2 regions of the Cryptosporangium japonicum genome follow, and region 2 is predicted to be linked to the other one. Evidence: riboswitches for the same ligand, from Rfam matches in the RefSeq annotation. Region 2 holds a riboswitch; the other holds the start of a gene.

Region 1 (10,100 bases), on a different contig from region 2:
GCGACTCCGGTGGGTTCAGCGTCCACGCCGAGCTGCCGCGGTGATCCGGGTGCTGCTGGTCGATGACCAGCCGCTGATCCGCAGCGGGTTCCGGGCGCTGCTCGAGGCCGAGGACGACGTCGAGGTGGTGGGCGAGGCCGGCGACGGGCGCGAGGGCGTCGCGCTGGCCCGGCGGCACCGGCCCGACGTGGCGCTCGTCGACGTGCGGATGCCGGTCGTCGACGGCATCGAGGCCACCCGGCGGATCGCGGACGACCCCGCGCTGGCCGGGGTGCACGTCGTCATCCTCACCAACTACGGCCTCGACGAGTACGTGTTCGACGCGCTGCGCGCCGGGGCGGCCGGTTTCCTGGTGAAGGACATCCAGCCGGAGGACTTCCTGCACGCGGTCCGCGTCGCCGCGCGGGGTGACGCGCTGCTCGCCCCGTCGATCACGCGCCGGCTGATCGAGGCGTACGTGACCCGGCCCGTCCGGGTGGACACGGCCGCGCTGGCCGAGCTGACGCAGCGCGAACGGGACGCGGTCGCGCTGGTCGCGCAGGGGTACTCGAACGAGCAGATCGCGCAGCGGTGGGTGATCAGCCCGGTGACCGCGAAGACGCACGTCAACCGGGCGATGGTCAAGCTGGGCGTCCGGGACCGGGCCCAGCTGGTCGTCCTCGCCTACGAGTCCGGCCTGGTGCGGCCCTAGCGCGCCGGGCGGTGGAGGCGGGACCGGTGAGCGACACTGATCCAATGCCCGACGAGACGCGGTCCCCGGTGGACGTCGTCGCGCTGGTGTCCTCCGCCGGTGGCCTCGACGCGGTGACGACGATCCTGCGTGAGCTGCCGGCCGACCTGCCGGTGGCGATCGTCGTCCAGCAGCACCTCGGCCGGCAGGGCAGCTCGCTGCTGCGCATCCTGCGCCGCCGGGTCGGCCAGCAGCTGCACTGGGCGACGCACGGCGGCGTGCTCCGGCTCGGGCAGGTGACGGTCTGCCCGCCGATGCAGCGGATGGAGATCTACCCCGACCACGGCTACGGCCTGTTCCCCACCCCGGACGGGGCCCGCGACCACCCCCACGACGCCCTGCTGATGTCGCTGGCGGACTCGCTGCGCAGCCGCGCGCTGGCCGTCGTCCTCACCGGCATGCTCCGTGACGGCGCCGCCGGCACCGCGGCGCTGCTGGCGGCGGGCGGCGTCGTCATCGCGCAGAGCGAGGAGACCGCCGAGCAGCCGTCGATGCCGCGCGCCGCCGCCGAGGCCGGCGCCGACCTGGTCCTGCCGCTGCACGGGATCAGCCCGGTCGTCGCCGACGTGGTGCGCGGCCGGCCGCTCCCCCGCCGCCCCGACGAGACCGGCGCCATCAGCGCGACGTTCGGCGACGACGGGACGGTCGCGCAGCTGGCGCGGCACGTCGACTGGGCCGGCACCGCGCTCGGGGCGGTACGCACCTGGCCGGACGCCCGGCGGGTGGCCGTCCGGCTCGCCGTCGACTCCCCGCACGCGGTCGCGCTCTACTTCGGCGACGCCCACCTCCAGCTGTTCAACGAGGCGACGGTGCCGTCGCTGGGCGGACGCCACGCCGAGGTGTTCGCGCAGCCGTACGCGGCCTCGTATCCGCAGCTCGTGGACTACATGCTGCCGGTGCTGGCCGCCGTGTACCGCGGCGAGCGGATCTACCACCCGGCCCAGCTGGTCGTGCTGGAGCGGCACGGGCGGCTCGAAGACGTCTGGTTCGACATGTCGTACACCCCGATCCGCGACACCAGCGGCGCGGTGATCGGGGTGTACGAGTCGTTCCACGAACGCACCGACGAGGTCCTGACCGCCCGGCGGCTCCGGACCGTCAACCGGCTCGCCGGCGCTCCGGTCGGCCCGAGCCGGACCGCGGCGATCCGGACCCTGGTGGCCTCGCTCGCCGCGTCCGACGACGTCCCGTTCGCGGCGGCGTACGCGGTGGACGCGGGCGGGCAGCGGGCCGGGCTGGTCGGCGTGGTGGGCGCCGACGAGGGCGGCGCGCTGGCCCCGTGGGACGTCCGGCTGGTCCCCGGCACCGCGTGGCCCGTGCACGAGGCGGTCCGGTCCGGGGGCCCGGTCGACCTCGACGACGTCGCAGCGCGTTTCCGGGGCGCGCGGGACGGCTCCGGGCCGCCGGCGCTGGAGCGCGCGGTGCTGTTCCCGCTGCGTGACGAGGCCGAGGACCGCGTCGTCGCCGTGCTGGTGCTCGGCGTCCACCCGCGCCTGCCGCTGCACGAGCACTACCGGGAGTTCCTGGAGCTGGTCGCCGACACGGTCGCCGCCAAGGTCGCGGAGTCGCACGCCCGGCAGCGCGAGCGGCAGCGGCTGGCCCGCCTGGCCGAGCTGGACCGGGCCAAGACGGAGTTCTTCTCCTCCGTGAGCCACGAGTTCCGCACGCCGCTGACGTTGATGCTCGGACCGCTGGAGGACCTGCGCACCCGTCCCGACGACCGGATCTCCGACCGCGCCGCCGACCTGGATCTCCTCGTGCGCAACACCCAGCGGCTGCTGCGGCTGGTCGGACACCTGCTCGACTTCTCCCGCGCCGAGGCCGGCCGGCTGCGGGCCGGCTTCACGCCGGTGGACCTGTCCGCGCTGACCGGCGACGTCGTGGCGCTGTTCCGCGGCGCCGCCGACGTCGCCGGCCTGACGTTGACGCTCGACACCCCGCCCCTGGCCGAGCCGGTCTGGGTCGACCCGGACATGTGGGAGACGATCGTCGCGAACCTGCTGTCCAACGCGCTCAAATACACCTGGAACGGCTCGGTCACGGTGACGCTGCGCGGGTTGCCGCAGCACGCCGAGCTCGTCGTCGCGGACACCGGCGTCGGTATCCCGTCTGCGGAACTCCCCCGGCTCTTCCAGCGCTTCCACCGGGTCCGGGGCGCCCACGGCCGCACGTCCGACGGCGCCGGGATCGGCCTCGCGCTGGTGCACGAGCTGGTCCGTGCGCACGGCGGCCGGGTGCGGGCCACGAGCGAACCGGACGCCGGCACCACGGTCACCGTCTGGGTGCCCCGCGGCACCCGGGCCCGGGCCGGTGACCCCGAGCGGGCTCCGTCCGGTCAGCGGCGGGTGGCCGCGACGATGGCGGCCGAGGCCGAGGGCTGGGACGGCGGGTCCGCGCTCGATCCGGGGGACGACTTCCCGGCCGGTCCCGGTGATCCACCGGCCCGCCGGGCGCCCGGGGCACGCATCCTGGTCGTCGACGACGACCCGGACATGCGCGGGTACCTGCGCCGGCTGCTGGGCGAGGCCTGGACGGTGGTGGCCGCACGCAACGGGGACGAGGCGCTGCGCGCGGCCGAGAAGGAGCCGCCCGACCTGGTGATCACCGACGTCACGACGTCCGGCGCCGACGGGTTCGCGCTGCTGCGCGCGGTCCGCGGCCACCCGGCGCTGGAGTCGCTCCCGGTCGTGCTGGTGACGGCCAGGGCCGGTGAGCGGGCCGCGATCGACGGGCTGCTCGCGGGCGCCGACGACTACGTCGTCAAGCCGTTCTCGGCGCGGGAGCTGGTGGCGCGGGTGAGCGCGCAGCTCGACCTGTCCCGGGTGCGCCGGGCCGCCGACGAGCGGCTGCGTCAGGTGCTGGAGGCCGGGGTGATCGGCTCCGCGTGCTACGACGTGTCCACCGGCACGCTGCTCGACGCGAACGACGAGTTCCTGCGGATGACCGGCTACACCCGCGCGGACGTCGAGGAGCGGGCGCTGTCCTGGGAGCGGCTGGCCCCACCGGGGTGCGCCGGGAGCGGCGACCGGCCCTGGGCCCGGCCGTCGGCCACCGGCCGGATCGGACCGTCCGAGAGGGAGTACCTGGACGCGGACGGGGCGCGGCGCCGGATGCTGGTGGCCGGCCGCGACCTCGGGGACGGGACCGTGTCCCAGTTCTGCGTCGAGATCACCGGGAACCGGTCAGTGGCCCCGTGACGCCGAGCGCACGAGGGCGGCCGCCACGTCGCGCAGCTTCAGGTTGCTGTTCTGCGAGGCGCGGCGCAGCAACGCGAACGCCTCTTCGGGGCTGATCCGCTGACGGGCGATCAGGATGCCGATCGCCTGGTCGATCGTGGCGCGCGAGGTCAGCGCCTCGCGGAGCTGGCCGATGAGCTCGACCTGCTCGACGTGGCGCAGCGCGACCCGGAGAACCTTCCCGACCTCGGCGGTGTACGCGCCCGCGTAGGCCCGCTCGGTCGCGCCGAACCGCGCGGGCCGGTCACCGTAGAAGTTCGCCGCACCGACCGACCGGTCGTCGACGACCAACGGCAGCGAGTACGAGCTGCGGACGCCGGCGGCCAGCGCCCGCGACCGGAACCGCGGCCAGCGGCCCTCCTCCTCGAACACCGGCACGTCGACCGGTTCGTGGTGACGCGCGGCGTCGAGGCACGGTCCCTCGTCCATCTCGTACTGCTGCTCGTCGACGGCCGGACCGAGCTCGTCGCTCGCCGCCGCCGTGACCGGGGGGCCGTCGCGCAGGATCGTGATGCCGCAGGAGACGCCCGGCGCCAACGCGCTCGCCGCCCGCACGGCCGCGTCCCGCAGCAGCACCTCGACGTCGGGCATCGCGACGAGGAGGTCGGTGAGCTCGGCGGAGGGCACGACCCGGCCACCGGCCGCGATCGGCTCGATCATCGGGCACCTCCACATCGGTCAGTGCGTGGCGAGCGTCGCCCACACGGATTTCCCGTCCGGCACCGGCAAAACGCCCCAGCCGCTGGCGAAAATGTCGACCAGCCGCAGGCCGCTTGCTCCGCGGCCGACCGGGATCGTCGACGGGGCGGCCGACCCGTCGGTCACCGAGAGGTGCAGGTAGGCACCCCGGTAGGTCATCGTCACGATCAGGTCCGTGCCCGCGTGCCGCACGGCGTTGTCGACCAGCTCGGTGACCACCACGGCCGCCGCCGCGCCCACGTCCTCGATCGACCAGGCCGCGCAGGCCGCCGCCAGCATCCGGCGCGCCTCCGGGGCCGCGGCCGGAGTGGGACGCAGGTACAGCCGCAGATGGGCGGTGTCCGGCATGTGAGACTCCTCGGGCCTCGGGAAGAAAAGCGGTACCCGCGCCCACCGGGCGGAACCCTCGAACCGGGGTTAGACTCCAGACTGGGTTCGGCCCAGAGCCCGGTCATGCACGCGCGCCGCCACGGCACCCTGACCGGAGGTCTCCGTGACCGATTCGTACTTTGCCGACCCCGACACCCCACTCACCGTCACCGTGCACCGGTACCAGACCGGCGTCCGCGTGGAGTTGTCCGGCGAACTCGACCTCCAGACCGGGCCGCTGCTGCTCGGAGCGATCGACTCGCTGCTGCCGCGGCCCGGCGGCCCGGTCGTGCTCGACTGCACCGCGTTGCGGTTCATCGACGCGCGGGGCCTGGCGACGCTGCTGCGCGCGCAGGCCACGCTCACCGACGCCGGATACGGCCTCGCGGTGACCAACCCCTCCGGTCCGCTGCGCCGCATCCTGTCCGCGACCGGCCTGACCAGCTCGCTGCCGGACGCCTCCCGCTCGGCGCTGGAGCGCTAGCGGGTGGCCCGTTCGGCCGCCGCCACCGCGTTGCGGAACAGCATCGCGACGGTCGTCGGTCCGACGCCGCCGACCCGCGGCGTGATGGCCGACGCCACCTGCTCGCACGCCTCGTCGACGTCGGGCAGGAGCCGCCGGCCGGCGTAGCGCACCCCGGCGCCGATCACGACCGCACCCGGGCGGACGTGCTCGGGCCGGACGATGCCCGGCACGCCCGCCGCGGCGATCAGGATCTCCGCGCGCCGGGTGTAGCGCTCCCAGTCCCCGACACCGGTGTGCACGACGGTGACCGCGGCGTTCGCGGTCGGCCGCTTCTGCGCGAGCAGCATGGCCAGCGGCCGGCCGAGCGTCGCGCCCCGCCCGAGGATGACGACCTCGCGCCCGGCGACCGGGATCTCGTAGTGCGCGAGCAGCGCCTCGATGCCGGCCGGGGTGCACGGCAACGGCCCGGGCAGGCCCACCGCGAGCCGCCCCATGTTCACCGGGTGCATGCCGTCGACGTCCTTGTCGGGGTCGAGGGCCTGCAGGGCGGCGTCGTAGTCGAGGTGGCCGGGGATCGGGTACTGCACGAGCACGCCGTGCACGCTCTCGTCGGCGTTGAAGCCGGTGATGACCTCGAGCAGGTCGTCCTGGCCGGCGTCAGCGGGCAGGTGCCGGTGCGGCGAGTCGAAGCCCAGGTCGGCGGCCTGCTTCTGCTTGATGCGGATGTAACCGGCGCTGGCCTCGTCGTCACCGACCAGGACCGTCGCCAGGCCGGGCCGCACGCCCCGGGCGCGCAGCGCGTCGGCCCGCCGGGCGACATCGGCGAGAACGGAGGCGGCCACCGGGCCGCCGGGCAGGAGTCGGGCGGACATCGACGCTCCTCTTCAGAGCGGAAGCCCAGGCGGTCGACTCCCGCGCCGAGGCTCCCCGATGGTTCCGACCATCCCAGTGCCGCCAGTCGCGTCTACCGGTCAGGATACCGGGGCCGGGGTGAGCGCGGCGCGGGCCGTGGCCAGCGCCCCGAACGACGCGACCAGCACCACGTTCACCACGACGGCGAGCCAGCCGACGTTCGCGATGTGCGCGACCGGCCAGCCGACCGCGGCGACGGCCAGGCCGGCCGCGACCCACGCGCGCTCGCGGCGCAGGCCCACCGCGATCAGCAGGAGGCTGAGCGGGAAGCAGAGACCCAGCACCTTGATCAGCGTCGCGGCGCCACCGGCGTCGTTGAGGTCGGTGTCACCCAGCGCGACGTGCAGCGTGTTGAACCCGTACCCGATGTTCCCGGCCGCGCCGAGCACCCCGACCACGAGCAACGCGACTGCGAACGCGCCCCGCCGGGTGGCGGCGGCCCGGAACAGCACCAGGACGTACCCGGTGGCGCCGAGCACGTGCAGCACCCCGGCGGCCGGGTCGTCCCAACCGCGGAGCGCGTAGAGCAGGTCGGCGGCGAGGTAGACCGGCGGGGCCACGAGCAGGGACCCGGTCAGCAGGCGGTCGGTGGATGTCACGGGGCGCTCCCTCGGTAGGCGGACTGCGCTCCACGATCGGGGCCGCGGCGGCCCGGGACATCGGGGCCGGCCCCTGCGGGTCCTAGGGCCAGCCCTGATCCGCACGGGCCCGGAGTTCTGCGACGATGCGGCCATGACCAGCACCGTTCGCGCGGCGATCGTCGGCGTGGGCGTCACCGCGCTCGTCGTCGCCGGGTTCGTGCTGGGCCCGCACCTGGGCAACCTGCACAACGGTCTGATCGGGGCGTCGTTCGGCGCGGTCGGTCTCTACGTCGTGCGACGCCGGCCGGCGGTCCGCGAGGGGTGGCTGTTCGTCGCCACCGGGGCCGCGCACGCCTGGATGTTCGCCGCGCGGGAGTACGGGCTGCACCCCGGCCCGCTGCCGGGCGCGTCGTGGATCGGCTGGCTCGGGGTGTGGCCGCTGCCGCTGGTGCTGGTGCTGGTCGGCGTCACGATCATGGCGTTCCCGGACGGGCGGCTGCCCTCGCCGGGCTGGCGGCCGGTGGTCGGCGTGCTGGCCGCGGTCGGCCTGGTCCTGTCGGTCGTGTCGGCGTTGTGGCCGGTGGAGTACGCCCGCACCGGGCTGGTGGCCCCGCACCCGCTGCACCTGCCGGGACGGGCGGACGCGTTCTACCAGGTCGCCCGGGGCGTCGGTTATCTGCTGTTCCAGCTGGTCTGGGTGGTGTGCGTCGTCGTCCGGCTGCGCCGGGCCCGCGGCGACGAGGCGCGTCAGCTGCGCGTGTTCGTCGTCGCGGCGGTCGGGTCCGGCGTGGTCATGGTGGCCGGCCTGCTCGTCTGGGGCAGCCCGCTGGCCGGGGTGCTGGCCGTGCCCCTGGTGGCGGTCGCGGCCGGCGCGGCGATCCTCAAGTACCGGCTGTACGACATCGACCCGGTGCTCAACAAGGCGTTCGTGTTCGCGGTGATGGCCGGCCTCGTCACGCTGGGTTACGCGGTGCTGGTGACGAGCATCGGGCAGCTGGTCTCCGGCTACGCCTCACTGGTGGCCACCGGGGTGGTCGCGGTGGCGTTCGAACCGCTGCGCCGCCGGGTGCAGCGGCTGGCCGACCGGCTGGTGTACGGGCACCGCGCGACCGCCTACGAGGCGCTGGCCCGGCTGTCCACGCACCTGGCGACGCCGGCCGGGCGCCCGCTCGACGGCGTCTGCGCCACGGTCGCCGACGGGGTCGGGGCCCGCGAGGTCGTGCTCTGGGCCGGAACCGCCGACGAGCTGCGTGCGGTGTCGGCGTGGCCGGAGAGCGCCCGCCCGGCCGGGGTGTGCGCGCTGAGCGACGTGTCGGGGGTGCCGATCGTCCACGACGGGCGGTTCCGGGGTGCGCTCACGGTCGTCAAGGCCGACCCGCTGTCGGCCGCCGAACGTCGCCTGGTGGGTGAGGTCGCGGCCCAGGCCGGGCTGATCCTCGAGCTGCAGGGCACCGCGCAGCGCCTGGTGGCCGCCGGCGACGCCGCCCGCCGCCGGTTGGAACGCGACCTGCACGACGGCGCCCAGCAGCACCTGGTGACCGCGGCGTTCGAGCTGGGCAGCCTGGTGCGGCTGGCCGAGGCCTCCGGCGACGGTGCGCTGGCCGCCCGGGCCGAGTCGGCGCGGACCCGGGTGCTGGCCGCGACCGCGCAGCTGCGTGAGCTGGCCCGGGGACTGCACCCGGCGGTGCTGACCGAGGACGGGCTGGGAGCGGCCGTGGAACAACTCGCCGACCGGTCGGCGATACCGGTGCGGGTCGCGTTCGACGTGGCGTCCCGGCTGCCCGCCGAGGTCGAGGCGACCGCGTACTTCTTCGTCGGCGAGGGCCTGACGAACGCGGCGAAACACTCGGGGGCGTCGGTGGTGCGGGTCGGGCTGACCCGGCGCGGGGACCGGCTCGCGATCGACGTCACCGACGACGGCGGTGGCGGCGCCGCGTTCCGCACCGGCAGCGGGCTGGAGGGGCTGGCCGACCGGCTGGCGACGCTCGGCGCGCGGCTGGAGGTCGACAGTGGCCCGTCGGGAACCCGGATCGCGACGGTGATCCCGTGCGCGTGATGCTCGCCGACGACTCCGTCCTGCTGCGTGAGGGCGTCGCCCGGATCCTCGCCGAGACCGGGTTCGTGGTGACCGGCCAGGCCTCCGACGGGGCGGGGCTGCTGGCCATGGTGCGCCGCGATCCCCCGGACGTGGCGGTGGTCGACCTGCGGATGCCGCCGGGCTTCTCCGCCGAGGGCATCGACGCCGCGGCCGCGATCCGGGCCACCGCGCCCGAGGTGGGGCTGCTGATCCTGTCGCAGTACGTCGAGGTGCACCACGCGCTGCGGCTGATGACGCAGTTCGACGGCGGGGTGGGGTACCTGTTGAAGGACCGGGTGTCCGACCTGACGGCGTTCGCCGGTGACGTCCGCCGGATCGGGGGCGGCCAGACCGTGATGGACCCCGAACTCGTGGCCCAGCTGGTGCGCCGTCGACGCGAACAGGATCCGCTCGAGGAACTCACCGCGCGGGAGCGGTCCGTGCTCGGGCTGATGGCGCAGGGCCTGTCGAACGCGGCGGTCGCGGCCGAGCTGCACCTGTCGGTGAAGACGGTGGAGGCGCACATCGGGGCGATCTTCGCCAAGCTCGGCCTGGCTCCGGACGACCGCGAACACCGCCGCGTGCGTGCCGTGCTCACGTTCCTGCGGGCCTGAGCGCGTCGTGGTACGACGGGGGGTTCGCGTCGCACGGAGCCGGGTGCGACACCGGCGAACCGGTGGTGCGTGAACATGCTCGGGGTCACGTCGGCGGCCCGGTCCACGGCGGCGAGGGCGGCGAGAACGAAACGGTGCCGTGGTAAGAAACCGTCCACACGGGGTAACCGCTTCGGCATGACCGACCTCGGGATCCTGCTGCTGCCGATCGTCGTCGCCGTCGCGCTCGTGCTGTTCCTGCGGGGACGCAGCCCGGGCCTGCCGGAAGGCACCGACGGCCTCGACCGGGCGTCGAGCACGCAGGTGCGCCGCGCGGTGCGCCACGGTGACGCGGTCACCCGCCCCGAGCTGGCCGGCGCCGCCGCGTCGCACGCGCTGTACGTGCTCGCCGCGAACGAGCACGGCGTACGCCGGAT
Region 2 (10,100 bases):
CGACCACGACGTCGCCGCGGAGCACCCCGGCCGCCCATTCGATCGACCGCTCCAGGAAGTCGGCCGGCTCGAACAGCGCGTCGCCGATGCCCAGCTCCAGGTACTGCTTGGGCTTGAGCATCTTGTTCTGGTTGAGCGCGTTCTCGACGATCACCGTCACCGCGTTGCCGGCGCCGATCAGGTTCGGCAGCAGCCAGGTGCCGCCCCAGCCCGGTACCAGGCCGAGGAACACCTCGGGCAGCGCCAGCGCGGCCGCGCCGGAGGAGACCGTGCGGTAGTCGCAGTGCAGGCCGATCTCGATGCCGCCACCCATCGCGGCGCCGTTCACGAACGCGAACGTCGGCACCGACGCGTTGCGGAGCCGGGCGAACGCCGCGTGCCCGAGCCGGGCGATGGCCAGGCCCTGCGAGCGGTCGGTGATCCGTCCGACGCCCGACAGGTCCGCGCCGACCGCGAAGACGAACGGCTTGCCGGTGACGGCGATCGCCTTCACGCCCGGCGACCGCGCCTCGATCTCGTCCAGAGCGGTGTTCAGCGAGGCCAGCCCGCCCGGGCCGAACGTCGACGGACGCGTGTGGTCCTTGCCGTTGTCCAGCGTGATCAGCGCGATCTCGCCGTCCAGGCCGGGCACGCTCAGGTACCGGACGAAGGCGTTGGTCACGACCTCGTCAGCAAAATCCGGCGTCGTCACTTGGTGCCCTCCCAGTTCGGGTTCTCCCAGATGACCGCCCCGCCCATGCCGATGCCGATGCACATCGCGGTGAGGCCGTAACGCACGTCCGGACGCTCCGCGAAGTGCCGCGAGAGCTGGGTGAAGAGCCGGACGCCGGAGGACGCCAGCGGGTGCCCGATCGCGATCGCGCCGCCCCACGGGTTGACGCGCTCGTCGTCGTCGGCGATGCCGAAGTGGTCGAGCAGCGCGAGCACCTGCACCGCGAACGCCTCGTTGAGCTCGAACAGGCCGATGTCGTCGATGCTCAGGCCGGCCTTCGCGAGGGCCTTCTCGGTGGCCGGCACCGGGCCGATGCCCATCACCTCGGGCTCGACACCGACGTACGCGAACGACACCAGGCGGGCACCGATCGGCAGCCCCAGGGAAACGGCCACGTCCTCGGCGGCCAGGATGCTCGCGGTCGCGCCGTCGTTCAGGCCGGCCGCGTTGCCCGCGGTGATCCGGCCGTGCGGGCGGAACGGGGTCTTGAGCCCGGCCAGGCCCTCCAGCGTGGTCTCCGGGCGCGGCGGCTCGTCGGCCGTGGCCAGGCCCCAGCCCTTCTCCGCGCCGCGGGTGGCGACCGTCACCAGATCCTGCTGGATCTTGCCGTTGGCGAGCGCCTTCGCGTACTTCTGCTGGCTGCCGAGCGCGAACGCGTCCGCCCGCTCCCGGGTCAGGTGCGGGAAGCGGTCGTGCAGGTTCTCCGCGGTCTGGCCCATGACCAGCGCGGAGGTGTCCACGATGCGCTCGGAGATGAACCGCGGGTTCGGGTCGACGCCCTCGCCCATCGGGTGCCGGCCCATGTGCTCGACACCACCGGCGATCGCGACGTCGTACGCGCCGAACGCGATGCCGCCGGCGACGCTGGTGGCCGCGGTCATCGCGCCGGCGCACATGCGGTCGACCGCGAAGCCGGGTACCGACTTCGGCAGCCCGGCCAGCAGCGCGGCGGTGCGGCCGATCGTGAGGCCCTGGTCACCGGTCTGGGTGGTGGCCGCGATGGCCACCTCGTCGATGCGCTCCGGCGGCAGCGACGGGTTACGGCGGAGCAACTCGCGGATGGTGCGGATCACGAGGTCGTCGGCGCGCGTCTCGGCGTAGATCCCCTTCGGCCCGGCCTTGCCGAACGGGGTGCGGACGCCGTCGACGAAGACCACGTCACGGCTCTGACGGGACACAGGTCCTCCACGGATTGGAAGTATCTGCCACGAATGCTACTCGCCGGTAACACCGGCCGGTAACGCACTCAAAACGTGTGACGCGGCACACCGCCCATGTAACACGGCGTCGGGTGCTCGTCCCCTCGCCGCTAGGGTGGAGGCGTCGCGACTGGCGCAGTCAAAGGTGGAAGCAACCACCGGGAAGCGACATGGATCCCGTACGAAAACACCGTGCGCCTGGGTGGCGGGGCTGACGACATCAGGGAGCTTTTCGATGACGCTCAACCAACCGCCCACCCCGCATCTCGCCGCGGAGGACCCGGACGTCGCCCGGCTCGTCGAGGCCGAGGCCCAGCGCCAGCAGGACACGATCCGGCTGATCGCGTCGGAGAACTACGTGTCGGCGGCCGTGCTCGAGGCCACCGGGTCGGTGTTCACGAACAAGTACTCCGAGGGCTACGCCGGCAAGCGGTACTACGAGGGCCAGCAGCAGGTCGATCCGCTCGAGGAGCTGGCGATCGCCCGCGCGAAGGCCGTCTTCGGCGCCGAGCACGTCAACGTGCAGCCGTACTCCGGCTCACCGGCGAACCTCGCGATCTACCTCGCGGTGCTCAAGCCGGGCGAGACCGTGCTGGGCATGGGCCTGCCGAGCGGCGGCCACCTCACCCACGGCTGGAACGTGTCGGCCACCGGCAAGTGGTTCAACGCCGTGCACTACGGGGTCCGCAAGGAGACCGGCCGGGTCGACCTGGACGAGGTGCGTGACCTCGCGCTGAAGGAGCGCCCCAAGCTCATCTTCTGCGGCGGCACCGCGGTGCCGCGCACCATCGACTTCGCCGGCTTCGCCGCGATCGCGAAGGAGGTCGGTGCGGTGCTCGCGGCCGACGTCGCGCACATCGCCGGGCTCATCGCCGGCGGCGCGCACCCGTCGCCGGTCGGCCACGCCGACATCATCTCGACGACCACGCACAAGACCCTTCGCGGTCCGCGCGGCGCGATGCTCATGTCCACCGACGAGTGGGCGAAGCCGCTGGACAAGGCCGTGTTCCCGGGCCTGCAGGGCGGGCCGCACAACCACACCACGGCGGCGATCGCGGTCGCGCTGAAGGAGGCGGCGACGCCGGAGTTCTCGGCGTACGCGCACCAGATCGTGGCCAACGCCAAGGCGCTCGCCGACGCACTGGCCGAGCGCGGCTTCGACCTGGTGTCCGGCGGCACCGACAACCACCTGATCCTGGCCGACCTGTCGCCCAAGGGCATCGGCGGCAAGCCGGCCGCGAAGGCGCTCGACCGGGCCGGCATCGAGCTGAACTACAACACGGTGCCGTTCGACCCGCGCAAGCCGTTCGACCCGTCCGGCATCCGGATCGGCACCGCGGCGGTCACCACGCGCGGGCTCGGGGTCGCGGAGATGCCGCTGATCGCGGACTTCATCGACCGCGCCGTAGCCGCCGAGGGCGACGACTCCGCCCTCGACGCGATCGCCGCCGAGGTCCGCGCCCTCCTGGCGTCGTTCCCGGTTCCCGCCTGACCCGAGTGGTCCCGTTCGGGCGGGTCGGAACCCGCCCGAACGGGACCGCTACGCGGTGGCCAGCGCCTCGAGGAGGCCCGGGCCTACCAGGGCTATCTGCCACTCGCGGGCGCCCAGGGTGCGGAGGGCCTGCTCGACGCCGTCGAGGTCGACCGGGTCGGGCGGTGACCAGCAGAGCCGGCGGACGGTGTCGGGCGAGATCAGATTCTCGGCCGGCACGTTGTGCTCGGTCGACAGGCCGCTGACCACCGCTTTCGCCCGGGTGAGGCGGGTCGCCGCCGCCGGGTCGCGGTCGGCCCAGCGGTGGGCCGGCGGTGGTCCGTCCCCGCCGGTCGCGGTCGTCGGCAGCTCGTCCTGCGCCAGCGCCCGTGCCGACGCCAGCGCCCCCAGCCACGTCCCGGCCAGCCGTCGCGTCGCCCGCCCCGAGTACACCGGCAGCGAGAGCAGCGCCCGTTCGTCCGCGGGGTCGGCCTGCGCGGCGGCCACGATCGCCGAATCCGGCAGCACCCGCCCCGGCGCCAGGTCGCGGCGGCGGGCGATCTCGTCCCGGGCCTCCCAGAGCGCACGCACCCGCGCCAGCCCCCGGGCGGTACGCACCCGGTGGATCCCGGACGTCCGCCGCCACGGCTCGGCCCTCGGTGCCGGCGGCTTGCTCGCCACCAGCGCGGCGAACTCCTCCTCGGCCCACGCCTGCTTGCCCTGACGCTCCAGCTCCTCGGCGAGCGCGTTACGCAGCTCCACCAGCAGTTCGACGTCGAGCGCCGCGTAGGTCAGCCACTCGACCGGCAGCGGACGCGTGCTCCAGTCCGCCGCGGAGTGGCCCTTCTCCAGCGTGCGGCCCAGCACCCGCTCGGTCATCGCCCCGAGACCCACCCGCTCGAACCCGGCCAGCCGCCCGGCGAGCTCGGTGTCGAAGAGCTTGCGCGGACGCAGCCCCAGCTCCGCGAGGCAGGGCAGGTCCTGCGAGGCGGCGTGCAGCACCCACTCGGTGTCGACGATCGCGGCGTCGACCACCGCCAGGTCGTCGAACGGGAGCGGGTCGATCAGCACCGTGTGGCCGGCCGTCTCCCCGCCGCGCCGCAGCTGCACCAGGTAGGCGCGCTGGCCGTAGCGGTAGCCGGAGGCGCGCTCGGCGTCGACCGCGACCGGCCCGCTCGCCGCGGCCAGGCGCGCTGCCGCCTCGGCGAGCGCGTCGGCGGTGTCGACCGGCTCCGGCGTGCCGTCACGCGGAACCAGCAGCGGCACCGGAGCGGGAGGTTCGTCGACCGACCCGGTCGTCGGGCGCAACGTCGGCTGCTCCGTGTGGTCTGCACCCATGTTCGCCGCGTCGTTCACGCCTTCACCGTAGCGAGACGGTCGGTCGCGGTGGGTGTCGGCACGCTCGATGGACCCCCGAGCGGGGGTCCGACCGGCGTCGGATGCACGTCAGAACCCCTGTGACGTGTCGACCCGGTCGACGCCGATCAGTACGGTGAGGTCTGGTAAGCCGGTGGAGAAGGGCAGCTCACGATGTCAGACCGCGGGGACGACACGTCCGCTGCGCCCGCAACGCACGGTGCACCGACCGGCCCGTTACCGGGCCCGCGGCCGCCGGTCAGTGGCTGGCCGCAACCCTCCCAGTACAGCGGCTCGCCGGTGCCCCCGCCGACGCCGAGCCAGACCACGGGCCCGGCGCCGAGCCGCCCGACCGAAGCGTTCGCCCACCCCACCAGCTCCTTCGCCCCGCCGACCAACGGGTACGGCGCGTTCGGCACCACCGCGCCGGAGTCCGCCCCGCCGGCCTCGGCGCCCCCGTACGGCACCGGCTACCCGCACCCCGGCACGCCGGCCCCCGGCTCCGGGTTCCCCGGCAGCGGTTTTCCCGGCTCGGGTGGTCCGACCAGCGCGGCGCCGTTCGGGTCCGGGCCGCCCGGCGGCGGGTTACCCCCGGCGCGTGCCGACCGGGGCCCGCGGCCGTTCGGCCTGATCGGGCTGGTGCTCGCGATCGTGCTGCTGATCGTCGTCATCGTGCAGGGCGTTTTCCTGGTGAACCTCTCCGGGGACCTGGACGACGCCCAGGCGGCGCAGACCAAGGCCGAGACCGCGTCGGCCAAGGACCGCGAGGACGCGTCGAACCTCACCAAGCGGGTGCAGTCCCTCGAGGAACGCACCGAGGGCACGCTCAACTCCACCGCGGTCGCCAAGAAGGTGCTGCCGTCGGTGTTCAGCGTGCGCGCCGGTCAGGCCACCGGCACCGCGTTCGCGTTCGCCACCGCCCCCGGCGGCGGCACGCTGCTGATCACGAACTACCACGTCGTCGACTCGCTGGTCTCCTCCGGCGGGAAGAACGCGACGATCACCCGCGACTCGGAGACCTACCCGGTCACGATCGAGCAGACCGACAAGAACCGCGACCTGGCCGTCCTGAAGACGAAGGCGAAGTTCACCCCGCTCAAGCCGTCCGAGGAGGAGGTGGAGCCGGGTGACCCGGTGATCGTCGTCGGTGCGCCGCTCGGTCTGACCGACACCGTCACCACCGGCGTGGTCAGCGCGATCCGCGACGACGTCGAGGGCCTGGCGACGCGGGTCATCCAGTTCGACGCCGCGATCAACCCCGGCAACTCCGGCGGGCCGGTGATCAACGCCGAGGGCGAGGTCGTCGGCATCGCGCAAGCCAAGATCATCGCCGAGGGAGCCGACGGGCTCGGCCTCGCCATCCCCATCGGCGAGGCCTGCAAGGGCCTCCTCTCCTGCTGAACCGCCACCTGAACGACCCTGGAGGCACCCGTGTCCGACCCGGGCTACGGCAACCAGAACGGCCCCTACCAACCAGGTTCCCCCTACCCGACCGACCCGCGCGCCACGCCACCGCCGGCGGCCGACCCGTGGGCCCAGCCCGCCGCGAGCCCGTTCCCGGCGACGTCCGGCACCCCTGACGAGTACGCCGCGCCGGTGTCGGGGGCCGAGTACTCGGTGCCGGGGCTCGCCCCCCAGCCGGTTCCGCCCACGTCCGCGCCGCCGACCGCAGTGCCCGGCCACGCACCCGCGCCGGTGTCGGCACCCCCACCTCCGTCGGCACCGCCGCACCCCGGGGTGCCCAATTACGGGCGGCCGGCGTCCGCCGGCTACGGCCCGGCCTACGCCACCGGGCCGATCCCGACCGGCGGTTACCCCACCGCGCCGTTACCCGGTGCGGCCGAGGTGGGCCCGTCGGCGGTCGGACGTCCGCCGGGCGGCCGGAACCGGCTGGTGGCGATCCTCGGGGCGGCCACCGCGGTGCTGCTCGTCGTCGGTCTCACGATGAGCGGGCTGTACATCGCCAAGAACGGCGAGCAGAACGACACCCAGGCCAAGCTCACCGCGGCCGAGAAGACGATCGAGGAGCGCGACTCCAAGGTCTCGACGCTGGAGAAGGACCTCACCGACACCAAGACCAAGCTGACGAACACCGAGCAGCAGCTCGACGGCACGAAGGACTCGCTGGGCACCGCGAACTCCGACAAGCAGATCATCGCCAAGTGCCTGAAGCTCGTCATCCAGGCGCTGGACGCGATCGGCAAGGGCGACAAGGCCAAGACCGACTCGCTGATCGCCCAGCTCGACGCGCCCTGCACGAAGGCCGAAAAACTCCTACCGGCGGAGTAGACGCTCTCAAGCCGAGTTGTGGTGGGCCGCCAGGAGCGTGACTCCGGGCGGGGGGAGGCCGGCCGTCGAGGCCAGCAGGCCGCACCAGGCGTCCAGGTGGGGCGCCAGGTCGGGTGCGGTGTCGAGCATCGGCGTCCAGGACGCGCGTACCTCGACGTCCGAGCTGGTCGGCGGCCCGGCCAGATCGCCGAACCGGGTGGAGCTGACCTGCGTCACGGTGCCGCCGATGGCCCCGTACCGGGCGCCGGCCAGGTCGAGGGCGTCGAGGAGCCAGCTCCAGCCGACCGCGGCGAGCATCGGGTCGGTGCCCATCTCGGATTCCAGCTCCGCGGTGACGTACGAGACCACCCGCCAGTGCCCGTCCCAGGCCTCCTGGCCGGACGGGTCGTGCAGGACGATCAGCCGGCCGGTGGCGACCTCCTCGTCGCCGCGGACGACGGTTCCGGAGAGGGCGAAGCTGCGCGGGGCGAGCCGCTGCGGTGCCGGCACCTCCTCGAGGAGGATTTCCGGCCGGGTCCGAACCGCGCGCAACGTCGCCACGGCGCGTGCGAAGGGGTCAGGCTCGGCGCCGTCGGGGGCCATGCTCCAGAGCGTAGGGGGAGCGGCGGAGGCCGCGCAGCGCGGCGCGCCGTTCGCCGGCCGTGCGGGCGTGCGTCCGCGGATCCGCGGACCGGGCCGACGACGACCGCGCCACCACGGGTCGCGGGCGAACGCTCCGCCGGACGGCGACGCGCGCCGCCGTGAAACCATGGCCGACATGACCGACACCGCAACGCCCATCGGCGGCACGCCGCGCCCCGCGGTCGATCTCGGCTCGGACGCCGCAGCGCGGCAGGTCACCGGGCGTGCGCCGGTACCCGCCGAGCTGGCCGACGGGCCGTTCCTGCGGGCCTGCCGACGCGAGTCGGTGACGCACACGCCGGTGTGGTTCATGCGTCAGGCCGGCCGGTCCCTGCCCGAGTACCGCAAGCTGCGCGAGGGCATCGGCATGCTCGATTCCTGCCGCCGGGCCGACCTTGTGACCGAGATCACGCTGCAGCCGATCCGGCGTCACCACGTCGACGCGGCGATTTTCTTCTCCGACATCGTCGTGCCGCTGATCGCGGTCGGGGTGGGGCTCGACATCGTCGCCGGGGTGGGCCCGGTCGTCGACGAACCGTTCGGCTCGGCCGCCGACCTCGAGCGGCTGCGTCCGCTGGAGCCCGACGACGTCCCGTACGTCACCGAGGCGGTCGGCACGCTCGTCGGCGAGCTGGGGGCCACCCCGCTGATCGGTTTCGCCGGTGCGCCGTTCACGTTGGCGAGCTACCTGGTGGAGGGCGGCCCGTCCCGGACGCACGCCCGCACCAAGGCCCTGATGTACGGCGAGCCCGAGCTCTGGCACGCGCTCTGCGACCGTCTCGCGACGATCTCGTCGGCGTTCCTGCGCGTGCAGATCGCGGCCGGTGCGTCCGCGGTGCAGCTGTTCGACTCGTGGGCCGGAGCGCTGTCGGAGGCCGACTACCGCACGTACGTGCAGCCGCACTCGGCCCGGGTGCTGGCCGAGGTCGGGGCCACCGGGGTACCGCGCATCCACTTCGGGGTGGGTACCGCCGAGCTCCTCCCGGCCATGGCCGAGGCCGGGGCCGACGTGGTCGGCGTGGACTGGCGTACGCCGCTGGCCACCGCGTCCAGCCGGGTCGGCCCCGACCGCGCGGTGCAGGGCAACCTCGACCCCGCGGTGCTGCTGGCCGACGAGCGGGTAGTGGCCGAGCACGTCCGGCGGGTGCTCGCGGACGGGGCCGCCGCACCGGGGCACATCTTCAACCTGGGGCACGGCGTGCTGCCGGAGACCGACCCGGGTGTGCTCACCCGGGTCGTCGAGCTCGTCCACGAGCACTCCCGCCGCGAGGGCTGAGCCGGGCCGGAGCCCGGCTCAGCCACGGTCAGGAGGTGGGCCGCTCCGGGCCGTCCGTCGGCGCCGGAGCCGCTGGCTCCTGGGGTGAGGGAGCGCCCGGAGCCGGTGTTCCGGCCGGCACCGGAGCGGGTTCGGCGGCCGGGTCCGGCGCCCGGAGGAACCGGTAGAGGTCCGACGGCGCGGGGGACACCGGAGCGGGGCGGCGCGGACGGTAACGGCGCAGCGCCCACCAGAGCGGCACACCGATGATCGCGAACCCGATCAGGAACGGCGCGAGCCACCCGAGGATCGTCAGCAGCACGACGACGGTCGTGACGAACGCGCTCCAGCCGTTCTGCAGGCCGACGAGCAGCCCGCGCTCCTGCTTCGGCTCGGGCTTCGGCGGCGCCGACGGCTCGGTGAGCGACAGCGTGATCGTCGAGTACGAGACCTGGTCGGTGAGCGAGCGCTTGGCCGCCTCGGAGGTCGCCAGCTCGCTCTCCCGCGTGGTCAGCTCGCGCTCGATCGTCGTCAGCTCGGTGATCGACGTGGCCCGCCGGAGCAGCGCCCTGACCCGGCTGACGCTGGCCCGCTGCGCGGCGATCCGCGCGTCGATGTCGATCGAGGCCGTCTGCTGGTCCGCGGTGCCCAGGTTGCGTGAGGTCTCGGTGCCGAGCTTGGCGAGCGCGTCGATGGTGTCGGTGAACCTCGTCGACGGCACCTTGAGCGTGAGCGTGGCCGAGATGTCGTCGTCCGGGCCGGTGACGTGGCGTTCGTCGGCGGCGACGTAACCGCCGGCGGCCTTCGTCGCGGCGATCGCTGTCCGGGCGGCGCCGGGCACGTCGCCCGCGGTCACGTCCATCGCCCCGGTGTAGACCAGCGGCCGGCTCGCGGTGCCGAGCTGGGTCGGCCCGGTGCCGGTGCCACCGGACTTCTGGTCCTGGGCGCCCTGCGGTGCCGGGGCGGCCAGGTCACGGCTGGTCTCCGCGGACGAGCCGGAGTCGTCGGCCCCGCCGCCGCTGCACCCGGCGAGCAGCAGGCCGGCCAGTAGCACTGCGGCCAGTGCCGGCAACCGGCGCCGGTGGCGAACGTCCATGGTGGTCCCTCTCGTCGGCATCGCGGATTCGAACCTGTGCGACTACGACGTGAGCGTGGCCCTCGCGGTTGCATCCCCACCGGCTTCGTTGCCGCCTCGTT

The links. A riboswitch is a leader RNA that binds a small molecule or an ion and turns the genes downstream of it on or off. The one in region 2 is predicted to bind ZMP and ZTP.
Region 1: it holds a riboswitch for ZMP and ZTP, as region 2 does, so the genes downstream of both, ABD437_RS20985 (bifunctional 5,10-methylenetetrahydrofolate dehydrogenase/5,10-methenyltetrahydrofolate cyclohydrolase) here and ABD437_RS15785 (serine hydroxymethyltransferase) in region 2, are expected to answer to the same signal.

The regions. Positions count from the first base shown of each region.
Region 1 is NZ_BAAAGX010000016.1:279,505-289,604, forward strand. Features, by position in the region: gene ABD437_RS20955 (sensor histidine kinase) at 1-44, shown strand, start outside; gene ABD437_RS20960 (response regulator) at 41-691, shown strand; gene ABD437_RS20965 (chemotaxis protein CheB) at 736-3,927, shown strand; gene ABD437_RS20970 (GAF and ANTAR domain-containing protein) at 3,913-4,626, opposite strand; gene ABD437_RS20975 (ATP-binding protein) at 4,645-5,013, opposite strand; gene ABD437_RS20980 (STAS domain-containing protein) at 5,159-5,518, shown strand; gene ABD437_RS20985 (bifunctional 5,10-methylenetetrahydrofolate dehydrogenase/5,10-methenyltetrahydrofolate cyclohydrolase) at 5,515-6,372, opposite strand; ZMP/ZTP riboswitch at 6,389-6,472, opposite strand; gene ABD437_RS20990 (hypothetical protein) at 6,472-7,011, opposite strand; gene ABD437_RS20995 (sensor histidine kinase) at 7,145-9,049, shown strand; gene ABD437_RS21000 (response regulator transcription factor) at 9,049-9,684, shown strand; gene ABD437_RS21005 (hypothetical protein) at 9,862-10,100, shown strand, end outside.
Region 2 is NZ_BAAAGX010000012.1:58,106-68,205, reverse strand. Features, by position in the region: gene ABD437_RS15795 (3-hydroxyacyl-CoA dehydrogenase NAD-binding domain-containing protein) at 1-691, opposite strand, end outside; gene ABD437_RS15790 (thiolase family protein) at 688-1,890, opposite strand; ZMP/ZTP riboswitch at 2,028-2,122, shown strand; gene ABD437_RS15785 (serine hydroxymethyltransferase) at 2,147-3,403, shown strand; gene ABD437_RS15780 (ribonuclease D) at 3,452-4,720, opposite strand; gene ABD437_RS15775 (trypsin-like peptidase domain-containing protein) at 5,039-6,139, shown strand; gene ABD437_RS15770 (hypothetical protein) at 6,170-7,027, shown strand; gene ABD437_RS15765 (DUF3000 domain-containing protein) at 7,034-7,609, opposite strand; gene hemE (uroporphyrinogen decarboxylase) at 7,785-8,924, shown strand; gene ABD437_RS15755 (DUF4349 domain-containing protein) at 8,953-9,999, opposite strand.